Regions from separate parts of the Bacillus sp. SRL337 genome, predicted to be linked through region 3. Evidence: riboswitches for the same ligand, from Rfam matches in the RefSeq annotation. Region 3 holds a riboswitch; each other region holds the start of a gene.
The links. A riboswitch is a leader RNA that binds a small molecule or an ion and turns the genes downstream of it on or off. The one in region 3 is predicted to bind S-adenosylmethionine.
Positions count from the first base shown of each region.

Region 1 (5,711 bases), 1.7 Mb from region 3:
TTATTTCCAGCATCCAAAAACCGTTGGGCAAAAGCCAGGCCGATTCCTGCACTTCCGCCTGTAATAAGGATTGTATTCCCAGAAAGTTTCATGATGGATCTCCTTTCTTCGTTCAGGATTATTGTTGGCACGATTGGAATAAACATGCACAGGGGGAATCAGGATTATTTTAATATACATTCATAACTGAAATCTATTAGCAAGATTGAATGGGAGGCGGGAGGCAGGCAGATAATTAAAAAAGGCTGTTTTTGGACAAATTCCAAGAGCCGGATTTTTCCCCTGTATACCATGGATTTCCCCTCGGAAAAGGGTTCTACGTCAAATGTTGGGGTAGGAGCACTCGCTCCTTATCCCACATTAATTCCTTTTGATTTAAATTGGTGATGCAATAGTACTCTAAGTCTAAAACGGTCGTATCGTCTAAACCCAAAGGCATTTCTTTTAATGACCTTCGTTTGATTGTTTAATCCCTCGACGAAACCGTTATTATAGTTGAAGGCAAAGCTATTTAATACTTCAGTCTGCCAGTTCTTTAAGGTCTGAATAGCCTGGTGAAACTCCTTTAAGCTTGAATTTTCAACCTGTCGGTAAAAGTTGTACAATCCCTCTTTAACCTTATTGGGAGCTGACGTACCAATTTCCTTCGCCTCTTCAAACCATAACCTGTAGGCTTCTTTTAACGCAAAAGCTGTGCGCAGCTCTTCAGACAAACCAAGATACCTTTCTAAATACCAGTGTTGCCGATCATTTAATTGGCTATATGGCTTATGAAAAATGTGCTTCATTCTTTTACATTTCTTGCGGTCATATGGATGAAAATCTTTTTGGACACGCCTTCTCACGCGTTCTAAAGCCCAATGGATATAGCGGGAAAAGTGAAATCTGTCCGCCACAATAATAGGCGAACCCAATGCTTTTTGAACCGCAGATTTAAAGGCATGGCTCATATCCATCACGACCAATTGAACTTCTGAACCCTTTTCCCGAAGGTATTTCTTAATGGTGCTTACTGAGCGGTTTGGAAGTATATCCAATGGCTCTCTAGTCTCCCCGTTAGCTATAATTAACTGGTACTTTCCTGCATTGGTATCTCCTTTGTACTCATCGATCGCAATCACAGGTGGGAGCTTTTCAACCTCTTTTAACTGAGAGGCAGAAATATGATCAAAACGCCTGATTACTGTGGCCTGAGATGTGCGGAACTGGCAGGCTGTATCTTTGAAGTTCTTCCCTTGAATCACCCGGAGGCCTAAGGCTTGGTTCCATTCAATGGTATGTCGTTGATACCGTTGGACAAAACGATTATCTTCGGCAAAGCGTTTGCCGCAGTGGCAGCTGTACCTCCGTCTTCGATAGAACAAGTAAGTAGTCCTTTCGAAGAGCTTAAGGTGTTGAATCTTTTGAAGACGATAATCATGTACCTTGGTCGTTTGATCACCACAAGCAGGACACATATGTTTCCTTTTGGGCAATTCAATATGCAGGTGGTATGCCTCCCCTATTTCCTCAGCTTTCAAAATCCTAACCTCTTCTAATCCAGGTAAAACCATGTTAAAATGCATGTACACGCAACTCCTATCTTTGTCTTGTTTCTAGTCAACTCAAGTGTAAAAGATTAAGGAGCTTGCGTGTATTTTTTTGCCTTAAAACCTACCCCAACAAATATAATAGAGCCCGGAAAAGGGAGATTCCTGATCACAGGGGGTTATCCGGTGAATGACCAAAATAGTAATTGAGATTCATATTAAGTAGCAGCAAAGTTTACGAAAAGAGCCATAAAAAAAGACAAATGAACACGTTCATTTGTCTTTTTAGACATTATTTTCTCCAACGGATGGATTGCATACTGTCATGAGGGTGACCACTCAACTGATTTTTGTAAAATGTATATTCAAGATCGGGTAACGATAAATCCAAAAGCTGCTCTTGGTTTGTCTTATATTGGTCCAATTTAATCAACTTTCTGATTAACTCGTTTCGCCGGTTTTCAACTGTTTCTTTTAATTCACCCATAAAAAAAAAAATTCCTCCCTATGAATTTATCTATCAAATGACAAGAAGAGGGAGATCATTCTTTTGGTGCTTCAACCTCAACTTATCTTCCAAGCAATCTGCCTGCAGGAATTAGCACAGTGCCCACGTTATACCGTGATTCTGCTGCTGAGGTTTCTCAGGGCCTGTCCCTCAACCTCTCTGGATAAGTATTTCCTTTTTATTACTTCTAAGTTTAAACTTACTATTCCGACCTGTCAACTAGAATTTAAGTCTATAACACATAATATTATTATGTAAACTTTAAATGCATTCACAAACGTTCCCTTATAGTGGATTCCCGATACCGCTGTAATAACGAGGTACCGAAAGAAAGGGGAGAAGTGATATGGGCAAACAAAAACAAGACTTCCAAGAAACAGCAGAGAAGGATGCCTCTTGATCTTGGTGATTTCTATCCTATCCTTCCCGCACGACTCCTCTTGTCATTATCGATCTCGAAGGCGGTTTTAGCATGAATATTTATCTGGTGACCATGAAGATGATGCTCATTTTGTGGGTGATAGTCAGTTTATTAATAACGCTGATAGAGGGACCGATTGTCGGGAAGTTAATGCCTTTGTTCGTCGGACAAACGGTTTCAATGAAGGATATAACTGAGTCTCTTGTTGCATGTGACAGACGGGACCAAACAGTTTAGAGGCTTTTGCAAATTTCCTTCACAGCTTGGTGCGGAATAGCCTTTTAGGTTGAGATATTGATTCCTCAACGGCAGCAAGAATAATGGTGCAGCTGATTCGTCAAGTCAGGAACAGGCAATACAATAAAAAAGTCCCCCGTGAACATTTTCTATTAACCCGTTCAGTACAGAGGGAGAAACCAATAAATTGAAAGGTAATTTGCGGTACAATTTGCATAGCATTTTGTATCGGCTTTTTTATCGGCATACCAATGGTTTTGAAGTTTTTTCGCTTATTGTGGCATACTGATTTGCAGGCCAATTTGCACTACCGCATAAATGTATGTGGTGTTGCAAACTGGTCTGCATTTTATGGTACAAATTTGTCCGCGGATTCGTTATTGCCAGATACACTAGATGGGAAGAGAAAGGGGGAGTAACGAGTGATAGAAAAAATAAGGGGAGATTTTACCGTTAGATGTAGAGTAGACGTGGTTTTTGCGGAAAATAAGGGGAGTTTTTCCCTTTATACAAAGCAAAGCTGCCTATTTTCACGTTTTTTGAGTCAAATAAGAGGAAATTCTCCCTCTATTTAAGCTGTTTTCAATACTATTTGCTAATTAAGGGGAATTTTTCCCTCTATAAACCTCAATTAGCAAAGAACCTGGTTTCATTGCTGAAGAATGCAAAGTTTAACGGGAAACCCGCTGTTCAACCGATCTGGGGCTTTATTAAATAACGCATAATAGAAGTGAGGAGCTGCAAGGTCGTTGGCAGCTCCTCTTTTTTGGGCAATTTTTTCATACATATTACACTTCAAAACAGCCTGCAAAAGTCTTTGTATTTTAACCGGCAAAACCACCAGCAAATAGGCATTTTCTCCCTCTCAACCGAACGAGTTACATTTTATGTTCAAGGGACTCTTTTTTACCCTTCAGGCCCTGGTTCAACTCTGAGTTTAGCTTCTTTTTTGGCCTTTAAAAATTTCACCAAATTAATGATGATGGTCTTGGTGACCGCATAAGTAGGAACAGCAAGGATCATTCCCAGCACGCCTGCTAAATTTCCGGCCGCCAATAACAGGATGACGATCGTTGCCGGGTGGGTATCCAGCGTTTTTCCTAAAATGAGCGGGGAAAGGATATTTCCTTCCACTTGCTGTGCAATCACAAGGATGAGCAGGACAAGAAAGGCTTTTGTAGGTGATTCGAATAAGCCAACAATGACTGCCGGAGCACCGCCAATCAATGGGCCCACATACGGGATTATGTTTGTGACAGAAACAGTTATCGCCAAGACCAACGCAAATCGTAAATCAATGATCAGATACCCGATCAGCGAAAGGACTCCGACAAACAAGCCGACTGTAACCTGGCCTTGAATATAGGCGGCCAGTGTACTTCCCGTTTCCTTCATGATGTTCATGGCTTCTTTTCTATACGCAGCCGGCAAAAACTTTGAGACCGCGACAGGGAACTTATGGCCATCCTTAAACATGTAGAAGAGAAGGAGCGGTACAGTCACAAGGATGATGGCAATATTGGCAACCAACCCTAAGATGTTTTGGAAGCTTCCTGTAATAATTGTAGGAAGGTCGTTGGCAAAGCCCACCAATCTTTCTTGTGCTGAATCCAACAGATCCTGCTGTTCATTCATGAACTCTTTGAACTCTGCAGATTGAGACAGATTTTCAAAGTACTGGACTGTTTCTGAAGCATACTTAGGAAGTTCATTGGCAAGTGCTGTGAACTGTTTTGTGATTGTCGGGACAATGTTGCCAATAGCCAGAACCAGCAATCCGATGATCAATACGTAAATAATCAGGATGGCCACAACCCTTGGCACTTTGAAGCGCTGAAGGTAGTTGACAATCGGGTTCAGAAGGAAGTACAAAAACAGTGTGATCAAAATCGGGAAAAACAGCGTTGTGATAAAAATGGTGATAGGATGAAACAAAAATGAGATTTTCGTAGATACAAATACAATTAACACAATCAAAAGGATTTGTATCAACCAGAACTGCAAATTTTTCTTAGACACGACATTACCTCTTTATTCAATTATGTAATGGCTTGATTATAACAGGAAGCTGGTGTTTTAACAATGATTGGAAGAGGATTGACTGAATTTTACGTTATTGACGAAAACCGCTTTAGAGAGTAAACTGCGATTGAAGAGCATGATAACTGATAGAACTTGTGAAAAAGGTAACAAATTACCATCTACTTTGAAGGGAAATGACAGAATGCAAACACTTTCACAGCACCATCTACTACAGCTGAAGAATTTCAAAACAGAGCTTGCCAGATTCTCAGCGGTATACAAATTTGCATTGGATGAAATGAATACAAAAATAAATATTTTGAAAGAAGAATTTCAATATATTCACGATTACAACCCGATAGAGCATACCAATTCACGTCTGAAAGCACCCGAAAGCATCCTGAAGAAGGTTTTTCGAAAGGATATCGACCTCTCACTGGATTCGATTAAGGAAAACATCAAGGATATTGCGGGTATCAGAGTGACATGCCCGTTCATTTCAGATATTTACACGCTGAGCAGCATGCTCGAGCGCCAAAAGGATGTCGAAGTAATCGATAAGAAAGATTATATTCACACCCCCAAACAGAATGGGTACCAGAGTCTGCATCTTATCGTAAAGGTTCCTGTATTCCTATCCGACCGCGAAGAGAGAGTCTATGTGGAAGTACAGATCCGGACGATTGCAATGGACTTCTGGGCAAGTCTTGAACACAAAATCTACTACAAATATGATAAGGAAATCCCTGAAAGGCTTTCCACAGAATTAAGGGAAGCAGCCGGCTCCGCAGCCGAACTGGACCGCAAGATGGAGAATATCCATAAAGAAGTAAAAGAATTGAAGAAGCAGGACAGTCTCGATCTCGATTTATTTACTGAAGAAGGAGCTGATCCCATTTTACAATCGATACTGCAAAGGTACAGCTTGAGCACAAAAAGGTTGTCAGAATAGTAGAGATCTATAGCAGTTCATCTCAGCTTGAAAGATTGATTC
Region 1 is NZ_OZ481793.1:2,217,576-2,223,286, reverse strand. Features, by position in the region: gene AC4E8A_RS11130 (SDR family oxidoreductase) at 1-92, opposite strand, end outside; gene AC4E8A_RS11125 (ISL3 family transposase) at 351-1,571, opposite strand; gene fbpA (Fur-regulated basic protein FbpA) at 1,822-2,016, opposite strand; SAM riboswitch class I at 2,096-2,207, opposite strand; gene AC4E8A_RS11115 (hypothetical protein) at 2,510-2,695, shown strand; gene AC4E8A_RS11110 (AI-2E family transporter) at 3,602-4,714, opposite strand; gene AC4E8A_RS11105 (GTP pyrophosphokinase) at 4,920-5,669, shown strand.
Region 1: linked by a shared signal. The riboswitch ahead of fbpA (Fur-regulated basic protein FbpA) and the one ahead of AC4E8A_RS02480 (5-methyltetrahydropteroyltriglutamate--homocysteine S-methyltransferase) in region 3 are both predicted to bind S-adenosylmethionine.

Region 2 (5,711 bases), 1.6 Mb from region 3:
CGTCTGTTCATTCATTTCTTCATCTATGTATGTTCTGAGTGTTTTGTTCAGCATCAATAAACCTCCTAAATACGTTTCATTATTAGTTATATCATATCCTGCTGAGTTTTTCGTAAACTTTGAACCAAAAGGAGAGTTTTCGACAAAAAACGAGGTGTGACTTTTTAAAAAAAAGCTTGCAGAATTTCGCAAGCTTCAAAAATAAACCTGGGGGCAGTCTTCCTGCGATGGAGCAAAGAAGCAATGTGATTTGTATCTCCCTACATTCCGCTGATCATACCAGGTTGGCGGACAGTCGCCTTCAGGACGGAAGAACCACAGAGCATAGGACGCTGGATGGTACTTCCAGCCCCTGATGACCTGTCTTGCAAGACCTATATCTTTTTCTCTAGCCCTTTGATAAAAATAGCCTTTGACTGTGGCTTCGAATCCCCCGGGACGCTGGTATACCATATCATTGATCGTACGCAAATCTTTAAAATCAAGACAGTTGGAAATGACCCTGTTTACTCCCGTGTTGCCGACTGTAAGCATCCCGAGACGGCCGTCCCCTTCTGCTTCCGCCCTCATCAATCTTGCCAAAAGCTTGACATGCTTTTCTGGTGCTTTAATGACCGCCATAATGACACAACCTCCTTTATACCATCTATATTCAAAAGGAGTGAATTAGTGGCGGTAAAAGTCTTCACAGCCACAATGTTTCACCAATATCAAGCACTTTCAGATTTTCTTCCACCAATCCAGCCTTCTTCCATTCGGCAAATAGGCGGCCGAGTGCTTCTGGGCCGGTGTCATCGGCGAGCCGGTAGGTACCGTAATGCATAGGTATGAATAATGAGGCATTCATCTCCATGAACGCTTTAACAGCATCTTCCGGAGTGATGTGGCTGTCACTCATAAACCATTCAGGTTCATAAGCACCGATCGGCATTAATATGATTTCGGGTGAAAGTCTCTCGGCAATTTCTTTAAACCCTCTAAAATACCCCGTATCACCGACAAAGTGTATGCTGGTTCCTGCCGCTGACTTCAAGACCCAGCCGCCCCAATGGGAGGTATTAGTATCTGTCAGCGTCCGTTTGGTCCAATGCTGTGCAGGAACAAAATCAATGGCAATACCTTCTTCATTAAAAGAATCCCACCAATTTGCTTCTATGATTTTTTTATAGCCCCTTCTTGTAAAGGCAGATTTCAGACCAAAAGGGATATAGAAAACAGGATCGCCTTTAAGCCTTTTAATTGAAGCAAAATCCAGATGATCATAGTGGCCGTGTGAAATGAGAACGATATCCACATTCGGAATGTCCGTCGGCAGCAGTCCGGGATCAGTCAGTCTTTTTCCCATTCCCATCCTTCTGGCCCAAACCGGATCAGTCAAAATAGCCAGACCATCCAACTGGATCAGGAAGGTTGAGTGGCCGATCCATGTAATGGTAGGCTTGTCCTTGTTTTGCTTTAGAAGGGAAGCCTCCTTCTTGCCTGCTTGAGGAATCTGTGTCTTGAGATCTTTTATCTTTGTCCGTCTTTCTTTCATCCATTTCATCATGTCATTGAAGGATTTTTGATTGCTGACATCATCTTGATTTTCATATCGCTTCTTTCTTGGCATCATTTTCCCTCGTTTTTTTCTTTCATTATACTTTACTTAAAGTATTTCCGTACAAAATAAAAGTGCCTGGTACAAAACAACCGTTTGTATCAGGCTTCAGATGATGAATTATTTTATCGCAGGGAGCCGCTCTTTATAATTTCCTTTTATGATGCCTTTCTCGGTGATGATGGCGGTGATGTATTCGTTTGGTGTCACATCAAACGCCGGGTTATAGACCTTCACTCCTTTGGGAGCCAACTCAACCCCGTTTAAGTGTGTCACCTCTTGAGGGTTTCGTTCCTCAATCGGGATTTCTTTTCCGGTTTCAATAGCGAGATCTATGGTGGATAACGGTGACGCCACATAGAACGGAATATGAAAGGCATTTGCCAAAATGGCCAATCCGCGTGTCCCGATTTTATTGGCCGTATCCCCATTTGCTGCAATTCTGTCAGCGCCAACGATTATGGCTGAAATTTCTTTTTCGGCGATTGTGTGGGCCGCCATATTATCTGTGATGAGAGTGACATCCATCCCAGCTTGCATCAATTCCCAGACAGTCAACCGTGCCCCCTGAAGGACTGGCCTTGTTTCGGTGGCATATATTTTCAGATCGAGGCCTTTTTCCTTTAAGACATAAAAGGGGGCTAACGCTGTCCCATACCTCGCTGTGGCAATTCCCCCAGCATTGCAGTGTGTCAGGACAGCATCTCCTGCCTGAAATAATTCTACTGCATGTTCCCCGATCTTCCGGCATACTTCCTCGTCTTCTCTGGCGATGGCAAGCGCTTCCTCCAACAGAAGTGATTGTCCCTCTTCCACCGAAGCTGCCTGGGCAAACCGGTTTGCAAGCCTTCCCAATGCCCAAGCAAGGTTGACGGCAGTGGGTCGGGAGGTTTCCAAGTAGTGTCGTTTGTTTTCCAACTCGTAATAAAAGCCAAGGAAATTGTCCTTCTGTTGAAATGATTGAGCCCATAGTGCAAGCCCAAATGCAGCTGTTATCCCGATGGCTGGAGCTCCTCTCACTTTCAGACTGTGAATGCCTTCCCATACCTCTTCTATTGTAGTGAGTTTGATATATTCCGTGACATGCGGAAGTTTTTGCTGATCAAGCAGGAGGATATGATCATCCTTCCACTGTACAGAACGAATGGTTTGCATTTCGGTTTTCATGTTTTTCCCCCTTAATAGAGTGAGAGTTGTGAAGGGTTCTTAATGATTTTACGCTGCAGAATCAACCTTCTGCCCAATTCGATTGCCTCTGTTTTTGCCTTTATTCTTTTTGTCTTATTTTCAATACCGTCAAGATCTGCCACATGGGAAAGCCCGATTGTACGACGGATTATTTCGCAGCCCGCAAAACCAATTGAGTCTTCGAATATTTCAGCCAGGATATGATCGAGGTATCCTGTGGTTGTAGAATAGGTCTCTTGGTTATGTTCCTTCCATAAGTTGGTGAACTCAGAGCAGAAAACCTCCCAAGTTTCGGAAATGATTTGAAGTCTGCCGGCATGGTCATCTTTGGGAAGCGACAAGGAATTCAGCAGGATATTAGCAAAAAATTGTCCCACATCAAATCCGATTGGCCCATAAAACGCAAATTCAGGATCAATAATCTTTGTATCGTCTTCCCTGACAAAGATGCTTCCGGTATGAAGGTCACCATGCAGAAGAGCATCGGCTTGGGTTAAAAACTTTCTTTTCAATTTTCCTGCTTCAAGTCTTACGACAGGGTCATCCCAAAGAGCCTGAACCTTTGCCTTCAGTTCGTCTTCAAAATCATTGCTGTCATGGTCGTGAAAAGGGTCGGTGAACACAAGGTCCTCCGTGATCTTGCATAATTCCGGGTTGATAAATCTGCCGACCAGCTCTTTCTTTTCTCCCCCGTTCAAGCCAAAATCAGATGTGAAAAAGAGAGTCTTGGCAAGGTAAAGACCAATGTGGGTCGGTAAAAGCGGGAATTCCTCCCCATCTATCAAGGCCTTCCTCAATATCTTGTAACTGGATAAATCCTCCATTACCGTCACAGCCAGTTCCGTATCTGTATAAAATAGTTTTGGAACAGACTCTGGGGTGAATTCACTGTACTTCTGCAATGCGCTGCTTTCAATCTGGGCACGCTTCAATGTAAGCGGCATGCTTTCGCCGACGACTTTTGCGTAAGGAAGCGCCTGCTTGATGATGATCGATTTTTCGTAAAGATTGGTCCCAATCCTGAAAACATAGTTCAGGTTTCCGTCCCCGATTTCACTGCAGAATAATTCGTCATTTTCATTGAAGAAGCCTAATGCCTTTGCCAAATTCAGGGCGCTTTCTTCTGTCAAAGGATAATATCCGTTAGGTTTTACAAGTGCCATTCTATATTCCTCCTTGGTTAACAAGGCTTTTCAGCAAAGTAAAAAGCCTCTTTCATTCAGAAAGAGGCTTGAAGACATGAGACTTCGCACCTCTTATCTGCCAGAAAGATTCCTCTTTCTGTTGGAAGTAGCACCGTGCTGTCAGGTTGCATCAAGCGTTTATTTAAAAACGCTCCAGTCTCGCTGGTGACAGTCGGTTGCTGGGCTTCATCGGGCCAAATCCCTCCGCCTACTCTTGATAAGAGAATGTCCTATTTGATTTTTCTAAACATTTTTATTATTCCTGATAAACATTAAACTAAGTTTGGAGGCAATTGTCAACCCTTTTTTTATAAAACGATTTTCGCTCCAGTTGTTCGACTTCGCGGGTGGGGCAATAAGCTAAAAAAGAGGAAGTGTCCATTCATCGACGTTGTAAAATCTGCCCCGGTTGTGAACGAAACGCGACTAAATGACGTCCACATTTTAAAACAAGCCGCGATTCCGGCACTATCGAGACACAATTCAATTCTCAATGAAAATCGCAGCCCTGGTTGGTCTCGTTACGCGACAAACATCCCAACGAATCATAAACTGAGTCTTGATTCGTCAAACTTAATAAAGCTCCGGCCGGCGATCCTGGAAAATCGGGATCTGGTTTCGTACCTGCTTTACTTTTTCCAGATCAAGCTCGGCTGTGATAACGTCTGTCCCTTCGCCTGCTTCAGAGGTCACATCTCCCCCAGGGTCGATGATCATAGAATGGCCGGCGAATTCATTGTCCGGGTCACTGCCGCTGCGGTTGCAGGCTACTATATAGCACTGATTCTCGATCGCTCTCGCCTGAAGCAGCGTGCGCCAGTGACCTACTCGGGCCAATGGCCATTCGGCCACGACGTAAAGTACTTCTGCGCCTCCTGCTGTGTGCGTTCTTAACCATTCCGGGAACCGGATGTCATAGCAGATGAAGGCGGCTGAAGGAACTCCCTCAATTGTCACTGCCCCGCTGGTATCCCCTGCCGAAAGATAGTGGTGTTCATCCATCAGCTTGAATAAATGGACTTTGCTGTATTCGCCGAGAAGGCCGCCATTCCGGTCAAAAGAATATAGCGTATTGGTTACATTTTCTTCGCTTTTCTTAGCAATAGAGCCTCCGACGATATTTGTTTTATATTCTTGAGCAAGGCTTGAAAGGAACTTTTGTGCGTTGATGCCTTTATCATCTGCGATTTCATCAAGCCTCGTCAGGTCGTAACCGGTGGTCCATAGTTCCGGAAGCACGACGACATCGATGTTCGTTTCTTTTTCAAATAAGCGCTGGAACTCATCCGAGACATTTTTATAGTTCTCGTCTGGATTTCCAAATTGTATATCAATCTGCAAGCATGCTACCCTTAAACCCATAGGTCCCCCTCCTCGAAAATTCAAAAAATTAGCTAGACTTTTTTTCATTAACCATATAACATAAGCTACTAGAATTTCAAGAATCTTTCAAAAGGAGCGTCTTATGAAAATCTTCAATCATTCAATAACCTTAGAAAATCTTCCTCAACAGTTTTTCGCCAGACTTGTCAAAGACGTAAGTAAAGTGACTTCTGAAGGACACGATGTGATCAATTTAGCACAGGGAAATCCTGACAAGCCGACCCCGGAACATATCGTTCGTTCGGCACAGGAAGCGGTTGAGAATCCCCTGTTCCATAAATACTCCCCTTTTCGAGGCTATAGCTTCCTTAAGGAAGCAGCAGCTAAGTTCTATAAGCGCGAATACGATGTTGACATCG
Region 2 is NZ_OZ481793.1:2,111,412-2,117,122, forward strand. Features, by position in the region: gene AC4E8A_RS10435 (hypothetical protein) at 1-54, opposite strand, end outside; gene AC4E8A_RS10440 (cell wall hydrolase) at 196-621, opposite strand; gene AC4E8A_RS10445 (MBL fold metallo-hydrolase) at 686-1,609, opposite strand; gene mtnA (S-methyl-5-thioribose-1-phosphate isomerase) at 1,718-2,764, opposite strand; gene mtnK (S-methyl-5-thioribose kinase) at 2,776-3,948, opposite strand; SAM riboswitch class I at 4,039-4,193, opposite strand; gene AC4E8A_RS10460 (carbon-nitrogen family hydrolase) at 4,543-5,331, opposite strand; gene AC4E8A_RS10465 (pyridoxal phosphate-dependent aminotransferase) at 5,435-5,711, shown strand, end outside.
Region 2: linked by a shared signal. The riboswitch ahead of mtnK (S-methyl-5-thioribose kinase) and the one ahead of AC4E8A_RS02480 (5-methyltetrahydropteroyltriglutamate--homocysteine S-methyltransferase) in region 3 are both predicted to bind S-adenosylmethionine.

Region 3 (5,711 bases):
GTGGATACCATTTCATGGCATTGGATCTTCTATATGAATCTTCCATTCGGAATCATTTCGCTCTTCCTGTTATGGACGTCGTTAAAGGAGAATGTAGAAAAGAAAAAACACAAAATCGACTATGGCGGGATTTTCACTTTTGCTGTCAGCATAACGGCCTTCCTGTATTCCTTAACCTTATTAAAGGAACAAAAGCAAGTGACGACTGGAATTCTATCTTTAATGATTCTGGCGGTCGTTGGAATCTGTCTATTTATCTGGATTGAATCGAAGGCGGAAGAGCCCATGCTGCCCCTTTCATTATTCAAGAATCGCTTTATCACGATCTCGACTATTGCAGGTTTTCTGCTTGGCTTCATTCTGGTTACCGTCACGTTCTATATCCCATTATGGGTCCAGGGGGTCACGAATTTAAATGCCACCCTGTCTGGTGTGACAATGCTGCCGATGTCCATTACCTGGCCGTTCGCTGCGGTCCTGTCAGGGAAACTGTTAGCCAAAACCTCCATTGGAAGAATTACGATAATGGGGATTACGGTCATTACAGCGGGATGCTTAGGATTAGTACTATTTAATGAACATACGACTGTGCCGTGGATGATGGTTGTCACGGCAATCATTGGATTTGGTTTCGGCTTATCGCTGACAGCCTTCACTGTAGCGGTCCAATCAGCCGTTGAATGGAAAGTCCGGGGAGCGGCCATGGGCACATTCAATTTAATGCGGAACTTGGGCCAGTCCATCGGGATTGCCGTTTCAGGCCTGTGGCTGAGCGACCAGTTAAGAGGCTATGTGTTAGAGACCAGCTTACACACAGTCTTTATAATTCTCGTGGTACTAGCAGTTTGCGCCATCGTGACAGCAGGAATGTTACTTGGTGAAAAAGGGAAACAACTCTCATTGAATTAGAAAGTAAAATAGTGAAAATCAAAAGTAATGCGCCGTCCTAAAGATCTGCGCATTGCTTTTTTTTATGCCGTTTTCACTCTTCGGCCAAAGAGATCGTTCCCTTGTTCATTTTGATCTTTTGTTCCTACTTTTTGGCGTAACCCATATATATAGGAGTAAAAGCAAACAGGAGTAGATCTCATTGAGCAAAAACAACAATAAATTCAGATGGATCATATTTGCTTCCGTATTGTTCACTTATTTGATCATATCGAGCCAGCGGACGGCTCCGGGCTTGATCACAGACAAATTGATGGCTGACTTCAGTGTGACGGCGTCCACCATAGGATTGGTGGCAAGTATTCAGTTTTTTGTATACACCGGTTTACAGATTCCAATGGGGATTTTGGTTGATCGTTATGGACCCAATGTTTTTCTTATTTTCGGTGCGGCACTTACGGGTATAGGGACAATCCTTTATAGCCTCGGCACACATGCATTCATCCTGTTTTTTGCACGGATCCTCACGGGAATAGGGGATGCCACGATCTGGGTAAGTATGGTGTTAATCCTTAGTTTATGGTTTGGCAAGGAGGAATTTCCACGATTGATTGGTTTTGCCGGGATGACAGGAAGTCTTGGTTTCTTACTGGCAACCGTTCCTTTCTCTGCAGTCATCGTCTCGCTTGGATGGAGGGAAGCATTTCTAACAGCGGGGATTCTTTTGTGTCTGTGCAGTTTCTTTCTGTATTTGATACTTGTAAAAAAACCAAAGCAATCTTTATTTGTGAAAAGTAACGTACAACATGAAAAAATAGCAGTCGTACTGCGAAGAATATTCCTGAACCGCCAGGCATGGGCCTTATTCTTGTGTCATTTTGGGATTGTAGGGGGATATATAGGGTTTATTGGGTCATGGGCAGTTCCATATACAATGGATATGTATGGGATGACGCGTATACAAGCAAGCCAACTCATTATGATCAGTCTAATTGGCGCATTGGTTGGCGCCCCTCTGATAGGATGGGTTTCAAGCAGTTTAGGAAAAATCAAACGGCCTTATGTTGTTTTTCATATCATGGTTCTAACGTGTTGGGCTGCCTTTCTTTTATTTAAAGGACATCCGCCGTTTTTTTTGCTGATCGTCCTGATTTTTCTCATAGGATTCGGATTCGGCGCCAATTCATTGACGTTTGCCGCTGTTCGTAAATCGTTCCCTGTCACGGAATCTGGTATCGTTTCCGGGTTTGCGAATACCGGCGGTTTTCTCAGTGCGGTTTTGCTGCCGGGCGTTTTCGGATTCATATTGGAATGGGTTCAGTCCACATCGGGGACTATCGGTGTTGGATACTACTACGGTTTCTTTACCCCGGTGATTTTCTCCATGTTTGGCTTGATCGGCGTGATTATTTTAAAAGAAAAGCAGGAAGCAGCCGGGCGGAACTAGTCTGCTGTTCCTGATTCTTTTCCTGGACAGAGATCCTGATCCTCTGGAAACTGTGCAGGGTTTCCTTGTATCGCTGTCTTGGATGTGAACTGTACCCTGAAAACGGGGGTGGCAAAGGGAATGGCCTGTCCTGACCAGTAATTGCAAGAAAATTATAAAAATAAGTTGACATCGGACCGTTTGCCGTTTATAGTGTATTTAATAACTTAATAGTGTTTCATTTTCTTATCCAGAGAGGTGGAGGGACTGGCCCTTTGATACCTCGGCAGCGGACTATTTATAGTACTGTGCCAATTCCAGTAGCGTAATGCTAGAAGATAAGAAGAGACGGTCATTTACATTTGTTTAATCAACCCCTCTTCTTATGCCGAGAAGAGGGGTTTTTACATTTTGCAGAAAAGGAAGGGATTCAGATGACAAAGACATTGGTTGCTGCACCATTCAGAGCGGATCATGTAGGGAGTTTATTAAGGCCGGAGAGGATTCATCGGGCGAGGAAGGAATTTCAGGAAGGAAGCCTATCTTCAGAAGAATTGCACAGCATCGAGACAGAAGAAATTAAACGAATTGTAGACAAACAGATTGAAGTCGGGCTCCAGGCCGTAACCGACGGGGAGTTCCGCCGCAGGTTTTGGCACACCGATTTCCTTGAGCATTTAAATGGTGTGGAGGGATACGTTCCAGAGCACGGGTTCCATTTTAAAGGTGAGGAAACCGAAAGATACGATGTGCGTGTTACAGGGAAGGTTTCGTTTAACCCGGATCACCCGCATGTGAAGGACTTTGTTGAATTCAAAGACATCGTCGGAGACAGGGCGGTTGCCAAACAGACGATTCCAAGTCCCAATCAGTTGTTCAATGCCGGCATCCGTGATTTGGAGATCTATCCGGATGTGCAGGAGTATGCGGAGGATGTAATCCAGACCTATCGTGAGGCTGTAAAAGCTTTTTATGATGCAGGCTGCCGTTATCTGCAATTTGATGATGTCTATATTGCCGGGCTGAACGCGCCGGAGATACCGTTCAACGACAGCGGCTACTCACGGGAGGAACTGATTGATTTAGCCTTGCACGTGGTGAACAGTGTATTGGAGGATAAGCCGGATGACCTGATTGTGACGACTCATCTCTGCAGAGGCAACTACCGGTCGAAATGGGCCTTCGAAGGCAGCTATGCCAAAATTGCGCCTGTGTTATTTGCCAAAGAGAAAGTAAACGGATTTTTCCTGGAATATGATGATGACCGTTCTGGTGACTTCAAGCCGTTGGATTACATACCAGACGGAGGGCCGAGGGTTGTGCTTGGTGTGTTCACGTCAAAGCATGGTACGTTGGAAGACAAGGAAAACATCAAGGCACGTATTGAAGAGGCAACACAATTTGTGCCTCTGGAACAATTGTGTATCAGCCCGCAGTGCGGTTTTGCCTCCACGCATCACGGAAATATTCTAACCGAAGAAGAACAATGGGAGAAGCTGAAGTATATTGTGGATGTTTCCAGAGAAATTTGGGGATAAGATTCTAATCGGGACGGGGCTGCCTCGTCCTGATTTTTTTGGAGGGCTGCAGACCTGTCCGCCAGGTTGTCTGGTGTTCGAAAGAGTTATATAATGGAAGTATCTTAGACATAAAGGAGGGAATATCATGCAATCGTTCACTTTAGATATCAAAGAAGAGAAAAAATATCTTGTCTTCATGATGTCTATTTTTGGATTTTCAGCTGCCAACGGGACAAGTCTGTCCATTTTCAGCTGAGGATTTAATCTGAACGATTCATGGATTTCCTAAAGATAGTCACGACCACAGGGGATCTCCCTGTGGTTTTTTACTTTTATGTTTAAGAGAGGGCGTATTTTATGGCTATAAAACAAAATAATATATACTTGCTTTATTTTTATCTATTTTTTGCTCAGTTATTTTTTGACCGGGCGTTGTGGGTCATCTACCTTGGCGACAAGGGGTTAACATTCGGAGAAATCGGAATTTTAGAAGCGTTTCTTCATTTAGCAATCGTTCTTTTCGAGGTTCCGACCGGAATGGTGGCTGATTTATATGGAAGGAAGGTCAGCCTGATAATCGGGAATGTTTTCAGTCTTCTTTACGGATTGTTTATGCTGATCAGCGGCACATTTTCAATGTTCACTCTTGCCTTTTTATCCATGGGGCTCCTGGTCACATTCCACTCCGGGGCCGAGCAGGCATTTGCTTATGACACATTGAAAAGTCAAAATCGTGAAAAAGAGTATACGAGGGTCATTGGAAGTATGACCGCTCTCAGCTTATTATCGTTGAGCCTTGCCAAATTCCTCGGCGGCTTCATGGCCGATATCAGCTGGGAGTGGGTGTACGGTTCAACTATTTTCACCCATGTCCTTGCGATTGTTCCGCTCTTATTTATGAAGGAACCAGACCGCGAAGAGCCGGAAGAAATTTCGGGACGCTGGTATCACCAATGGGTTCACCAATTCAAGTTGGGGATCAATGTCTGGAGAAAGAATTCTGTCATTCACCAGCCTGTCGCACTCTTTATTTTAGCGAGTGCCGTCATGGTGATCATTGTGTTCTACGGGCAGGAATACTTCATTCAATTGGGATATTCCCCCGTGGTGGTCGGGGCTGTTTTTACAATTGAGGGGCTCCTGGGAGTGGCGATGGCCAAGATGGCATACAGGGTGGAAAGGCGATTCAAGTTTTTCAATATTTTATACTATGGGTTCGGCATGTTTCTTCTATTCTTTGTGCTTTTCATCTTTGCCAGTGACTGGGCCATCCTGTTGTCGTTTCTTTTCCTTGCGCAGCTGCTGAGCCTGTTTGAACCAATCTTCAGCTCGTTCGTGCAGCAATTTTTAAAAAGCAATATCAGGTCTACTTTCCTTTCGCTTATCGGGCTGCTGGAAAGTTTCGTCATCATGATCAGCTTTCCGTTATTCGGATTTGCGATAGAACGAATCGGTTTCACCAACGGCTTTACTGGCCTTTTGCTTGCCTTCTTTTTTCTGGCAGCGGGGTATCTGGCGGACCAAAGAGTGAAGATGCATCGAAAATCTTGAATGGTAAAGTCAAAAGCTGAAGTTCCCATGCGATCTTCAGCTTTTTTATTGTTTAGCAAGTTATAAAACGGTTGGGGTGTGGATATTGAGGGATAGGTCTGCATCCAGCTCCAGCGGCCAGCACCTCGGGGGCATAAGCCAAGCCGTCAAGAAGGTTAAAGACCAGCCTTCCCGCCGGATCGTCTTATGGCTGTCGGGGCTGATCAAGTCGCTTTCGCTTTTGTTATTGACCATGGCTACTCAAGCCAACCGGAGCCAGGTGGAAATCCGATATAACTGGATGCTTCGGCCCCGATCATGGTCCTGCCTTCATATTCATAGCGGTT
Region 3 is NZ_OZ481793.1:487,973-493,683, forward strand. Features, by position in the region: gene AC4E8A_RS02470 (MDR family MFS transporter) at 1-909, shown strand, start outside; gene AC4E8A_RS02475 (MFS transporter) at 1,091-2,335, shown strand; SAM riboswitch class I at 2,558-2,659, shown strand; gene AC4E8A_RS02480 (5-methyltetrahydropteroyltriglutamate--homocysteine S-methyltransferase) at 2,749-3,852, shown strand; gene AC4E8A_RS02485 (MFS transporter) at 4,192-5,385, shown strand; gene AC4E8A_RS02490 (hypothetical protein) at 5,622-5,711, opposite strand, start outside.

Region 4 (5,711 bases), 1.3 Mb from region 3:
CAATCCTGAATCAATAGCATAGTTGGAGTTAATCAGTACTGCATCGCCTTCTTCGCTTTCATACAATTGAGGAAGAAGAGCTGCTTCATATTCATAGTCAAATTGAAGATTTTTCGGGTTTTCAGCAATATCTTCGAGTGTTGCAGCCGTCTTTTCAACACCTTCTTTAAGAGTGATCAGGCCTTTGGCTTCCAGTAAAGTAAGGATACGGCCATGGTCAGCCACTGAGTTACTCATAAGAATCGTTGCCCCTTCAGGCAGTTCTTCAAGGGAATCATATTTCTTAGAGTAAACACCGATTGGCTCGATGTGAATTCCGCCTGCATTTTTAAAGTCATATCCCTGTTCAGCAATTTGTGATTCAAGATACGGAATGTGCTGGAAGTAGTTTGCATCAATTTCGCCGCTTTCCAAATCTTTGTTGGGCAGGACATAATCTTGATATGTCTCGATATTCAACTCAAAACCTTTCTCTTCAAGAAGAGGCTGGGCTTTTTCCAGGATTTCAGCATGGGGAATGTTAGAAGCCCCCACCGTAATTTCTTTTGTTTCTCCACCGTCAGCCTGGCCGCCTTCGTCTGATGTTCCACATGCTCCCAATGTAAAGATGCTTGCTGCTGTAAACAAACCTGCGATTAATTTTTTCATGTCTCTTTTCCTTCTTTCTTTAATGTATTTATCTTTTATCAGTTACTTTCGTCAAAATGTCGCCAATTATTTGAATGATAAAGACGATGATCAGAATGATGATCGTTGCAGCAAGAGTGACGTCATCCCTGCTGCGCTGGAACCCATCCAGATAGGCGAGGTTTCCCAGGCCGCCTGCTCCAATGACACCTGCCATGGCTGTAAAACCGACAAGGGCTATGGCTGTTACAGTGATTCCGGATATCAATGCCGGCATTGATTCAGGAAGCAGCACTTTCCATATGATTGTTGAGGTTTTGGCTCCCATTGATTTCGCAGCCTCGATGACGCCCTTATTCACTTCCCTAAGGGCTATTTCCACCATTCTGGCGTAGAAGGGTGCAGCCCCAATGATGAGGGCAGGAAGCGCTGCGTTGGCTCCGCGGATCGTCCCTAGAAGGAACTTCGTAAACGGAATCAACAGCACAATCAAAATAATAAACGGGATTGAACGGAAGACATTTACTACTGCACTCGTTACGGCATAAACTGCCTTGTTTGCCCAAATGTTATTAGGGGAGGTTAAAAATAATAAAAGACCAAGAATAATTCCAAGCACTAGTGTTATAGCTACAGACATTCCTGTCATGTACAGGGTTTCAAGGGTCGCTTCCCACATTTTTTCTCCATCAACGTTTGGAAAGAGAGTTTCAATCATGATTAATCACCTCAATCCCAACTGTTTGTTTCTTCAGGTACTCAACTGCTGCTTCTTCATCGGCACCAGCTAAGTGAATAAACAACGTGCCGTATGATCCGTCCTGTGTCTGGGAAATGCTTCCCTGGATGATATTGGCGTTGATATCAAAGTTCCTGATCAAGCTCGTAATGAGCGGCTGCTCGGTCTGTTCCCCAACAAATGTGAGTTTGACAATTTTTCCTTCTGGATAGTGCGAAATGAGATTTTCAATGGCATCCTTCGTGTTTCCAGTTTCGGACACTTCCCCTACAAAACGCTGAGTGATCTTCTGCTGCGGGTTCCTGAAAACGTCCAGTACATTCCCCGATTCGACTACCTTCCCGTTTTCCATGACAGCCACCCGGTGACAGATCTTTTGAATCACTTTCATTTCATGGGTAATCAGGACAATCGTCAATCCCAGTCGTTTATTGATATCTACCAGAAGATCAAGGATGGAATCAGTTGTTTCCGGGTCAAGTGCTGAAGTCGCTTCATCACATAGCAAGACCTTTGGATTATTGGCAAGAGCCCGGGCAATTCCAACACGCTGCTTTTGGCCGCCGCTCAATTGTGAAGGATAAGCATCCTCCCGCCCTTTCAAACCAACCAGTTCAATCAGCTCATCGACTCTCCTATTTCGTTCTTCCTTGGCAACCTTAGTAATTTCCAGAGGAAATGCAATATTATCCCTGACAGACCTCGACCAAAGGAGATTGAAATGTTGAAAGATCATAGAGATTTCGTGGCGTGCGTTTCTCAGTTTCTGACCCTTTACCTGTGAAACAATATGGCCGTTGACATCGATTGTCCCTTCACTTGGGATTTCAAGTCCGTTCAACATACGGATCAGTGTACTTTTTCCGGCACCGCTGTAACCGATCACCCCGAAGATTTCTCCGTCATCTATAGTTAGGTTCACATCATCCACCGCAGATATGGCACCCTTTTTACTGTTAAAAATCTTGCTCACATTAGAAATACTAATCATTTTACCTCACCTCTCTCCACTAAACCTATAAGACTAGTAGGCTTTAGTGCCGTTGTGTAAACATTGCTGTATTATTATTTGCGTTCAACACATTCCTAAACATTTTTCTGATAGGAATGAACCTCAAATAAAAAATGCCTTCCTGCAATGAGCAGAAAGGCATGATAATTTATCATTCACCTTTCTCTCATCTTCCAAAGCACTACAGCTTTGTGTGAATTGGCACCATTTCAACATAGTTGACGGTTGCCGGGCTTCGCAGGGCACATCCCTCCACCTCTCTCGATAAGAGCAAGTAATTCGCTTTATTCAATTAATCCTTTAATGGATAAAAGTAATCTTTACTTCTGAATGTGATTTTACATTGGTTTTTTGTTGCTGTCAACAATTTTCATTAAAAAGTTCTTCCTAAATGACTACCGGCTCTGCATCATGAATTCTGCATAATGTTAAGATGGATTCTACAAATAATAATCCCCTGTACGTACCGATCACAGATATTTCCTGCCTTCCCGAAAGGACCGTGAGCTTTTCCCTTCCGTCAAGCAGCACACTAATTTGTTCAGGGCTTCCTTCTACTATAAAATCTGATTCGTAATTCTCTCCTTTTCCCACAGCGAGTTCAATGTTCTTTCCAAAGGAAACCATCCTCACCTCAACCCCATTATTAAAAGCGACCACAAAAGGTGTCTCCGGCATTATTGCTTTCAAATGATATCTCAAATTGACTTCTTCCATCATTCTTAAGATCTCTTTTTCCAATCGCTCATCCCCTTATTCAAGTCTCTTGTATATTAGTTCCACCTTCTGGATAGAAATCCTTTTGAAACTCCTCGACAACTTCTGAAATGGGAATGATTGATCGTGTCGATTTGAATGAAAGTTGAAAATTTCCCGAGAAATATGTAAAAGAACGGTATAAAAAGTGCCGATTCATCAGACTGAATCGGCACTAATCAAATCGCTCATTTGTTCATGTAAATACGGAACAGAATGAAAAGCATATATTTTCTTTATCAGTAGACCTTCATTGAAAAGAAGCAGACACGGTACACTTTCAATGGAATATTGATCAGCAATTGAAGGAATATAATTTAAATCATACTTAGTAAAATGGATTGCGGGAAACAATTTTTCCGTTACATCCACCATCCTGCCGGCAACCATGCAGGTCCCGCACATTGGTGTATAAAGATACAACGCAGTATATTTCTGCCCGTGGATTTCGTTCTGGATTTGCTCTAGAGATAAATGATTCTTCATTAGATCAGATTACGTCCTTTTTTCAAGAAATTCTGTGTGCACATCAATGTTGGCTGCAATTAAAATAGATGCAAGATGATATTCCGGAGCAGCTGCCACCTCTTTGTACATTCGGTCAATATACAGGTGTTCCGCTTCAGGAAACTCCCTTTTGAACAGCTTTCGCAGCTTCTCCCCGCTCTCGTCTGCATCTACAAGAATAAAGACTTCCCTGTTAAACAATTCATCCACCATTTCATCCAATCTTGTAATGCTGATCGTGCCATTGGTGCAAATGATATCAACAGGTTCCTTCACAACCTCTTTAACTTTTCTCTTGTCCGTTGTCCCCTCAACGATAATGACTTTGTCTTCAAACGTCTCCATAGAATCATCTCTTTTCGTGACTAGGGTATTTCGATTCAGCCTTCTTCATAAAGAGTTATTCATTATATTCATTCTCTCGTTTTTCACATGCAATTGCAAAGAAAAATGCTTTGTTCAGGCAGTGTTCGCATGGGGTCCTGCTTTTTTTAAAAAACAGACCGGCCTTCTCTTCGATACGAGGGTTTGCTTTGCTATCGGAATGGGAGTATAGCCGCCCTTTTCTTCCTTACTTTTTAAGAATACTCATAAATAGCAACGAAAAGAGCCTTTTTTAAATACAGAAAAAGAGTAGAATCATCTACCCTTCTTCAGCACCAGCCGCCTTCGTCGCAATCTGTGTAACGAGGTTCAGTCTCATCAGGTGTCATATAGTTTTGAATAATTTGGTTACCGGATGCTTCAAAATTCGGTTCCAACTGCAGCCTTTCAGCATTATCGGAAATATCCATTTTTCCTACCAGCTGTTCATCAAGGAATAAATGAAGCTGTCCTTCAACCAACTTCCCTGTTACACGCTGTGTGACATCCAGTTTTTTGGGCTTTAACATTTGAAATCCCCCTTATGCAAGTATGTATTACTATCGTGCCCAAAAAATAAAACAAAACCCTCCAATGGCACTGGAGGGTTTTGTAAATAGTATTAGTCTTGTTTAATCATTTCATCATATTTCTCAGAAGTCATCAGCTTGTCCACTTCTGAAGAATCTGAAAGCTCAACCGTCACCATCCATGCTTTTTCATATGGTGATTCGTTAACGAATTCAGGGCTGTCATCAAGGTCTGTATTGACCTCAACCACTTTTCCGCTGACCGGGGCATACAATTCAGAAACGGTCTTTACAGATTCAACGCTTCCGAATGGCTCGCCAACAGTAATGTCATCCCCTTCTTCAGGAAGTTCCACGAAAACAATATCCCCTAGTTCTGATTGGGCAAAGTCAGTAATACCGATACGTACTTTTTCCCCTTCAACCTTTACCCACTCATGTTCTTCAGAATAACGAAGTTCTTTTGGTGTGCTCATTCCTATCCCTCCATTGCTATATTCACATCAATATTGACATAATTACTACTCTAAAAGCAAGAAAACCTTGCCAAAAAATCATTTCCACGTGTTCTCGAATGTTTCTTCCTTGAACCCTACTGTTACAATTGTTCCTTCAGCAGTCAATGGACGTTTGATCAGCATGCCATCACTTTCCAGGATTTCGAGTAACTCCTCATCGGAAGAATTGTTGACCTTGTCTTTCAATCCAAGTTCACGGTACTTCTTCCCGCTTGTGTTGAAAAACTTTTTCAGCGGCAGTCCGCTCTTTTCATAAAGAGCCTTCAGTTCCTCTTTTGTTGGAGGATTTTCAACAATATGTATTTCGTTAAAGTCTTTGCCGTTTTCCTCAAGCCACTTTTTCGCTTTTCGGCACGTTCCACATTTTGGATATGAATAAAATTGGATTGTCATGTCTTCACCACCCTTCCAAAAAGCCATCCACTGCCACCAATAACTAATTTCGACAGTATCCTCTAAAATCCTGCAGTTCTCTTCAGAATTTTACGGAAAATATTTTCCCCAAGTACAACCGCTTTCGCCTGTATCAATCAGTCCTTTAGCTCTGTTAAAGACTGGTCATGTACAAGGAATAGAGCCGTCCAATCCCTCTCTGTACGGCGGTTATCAGCTGCTGTCCTTCTGCAATGCCCTATCATTAACAGTCAAAGAATGCCTCA
Region 4 is NZ_OZ481793.1:3,836,351-3,842,061, forward strand. Features, by position in the region: gene AC4E8A_RS19400 (MetQ/NlpA family ABC transporter substrate-binding protein) at 1-648, opposite strand, end outside; gene AC4E8A_RS19405 (methionine ABC transporter permease) at 677-1,345, opposite strand; gene AC4E8A_RS19410 (methionine ABC transporter ATP-binding protein) at 1,338-2,357, opposite strand; SAM riboswitch class I at 2,542-2,649, opposite strand; gene AC4E8A_RS19415 (hypothetical protein) at 2,766-3,119, opposite strand; gene AC4E8A_RS19420 (thioredoxin family protein) at 3,294-3,620, opposite strand; gene AC4E8A_RS19425 (toprim domain-containing protein) at 3,630-3,986, opposite strand; gene AC4E8A_RS19430 (DUF2553 family protein) at 4,295-4,534, opposite strand; gene gcvH (glycine cleavage system protein GcvH) at 4,627-5,010, opposite strand; gene AC4E8A_RS19440 (arsenate reductase family protein) at 5,089-5,445, opposite strand.
Region 4: linked by a shared signal. The riboswitch ahead of AC4E8A_RS19410 (methionine ABC transporter ATP-binding protein) and the one ahead of AC4E8A_RS02480 (5-methyltetrahydropteroyltriglutamate--homocysteine S-methyltransferase) in region 3 are both predicted to bind S-adenosylmethionine.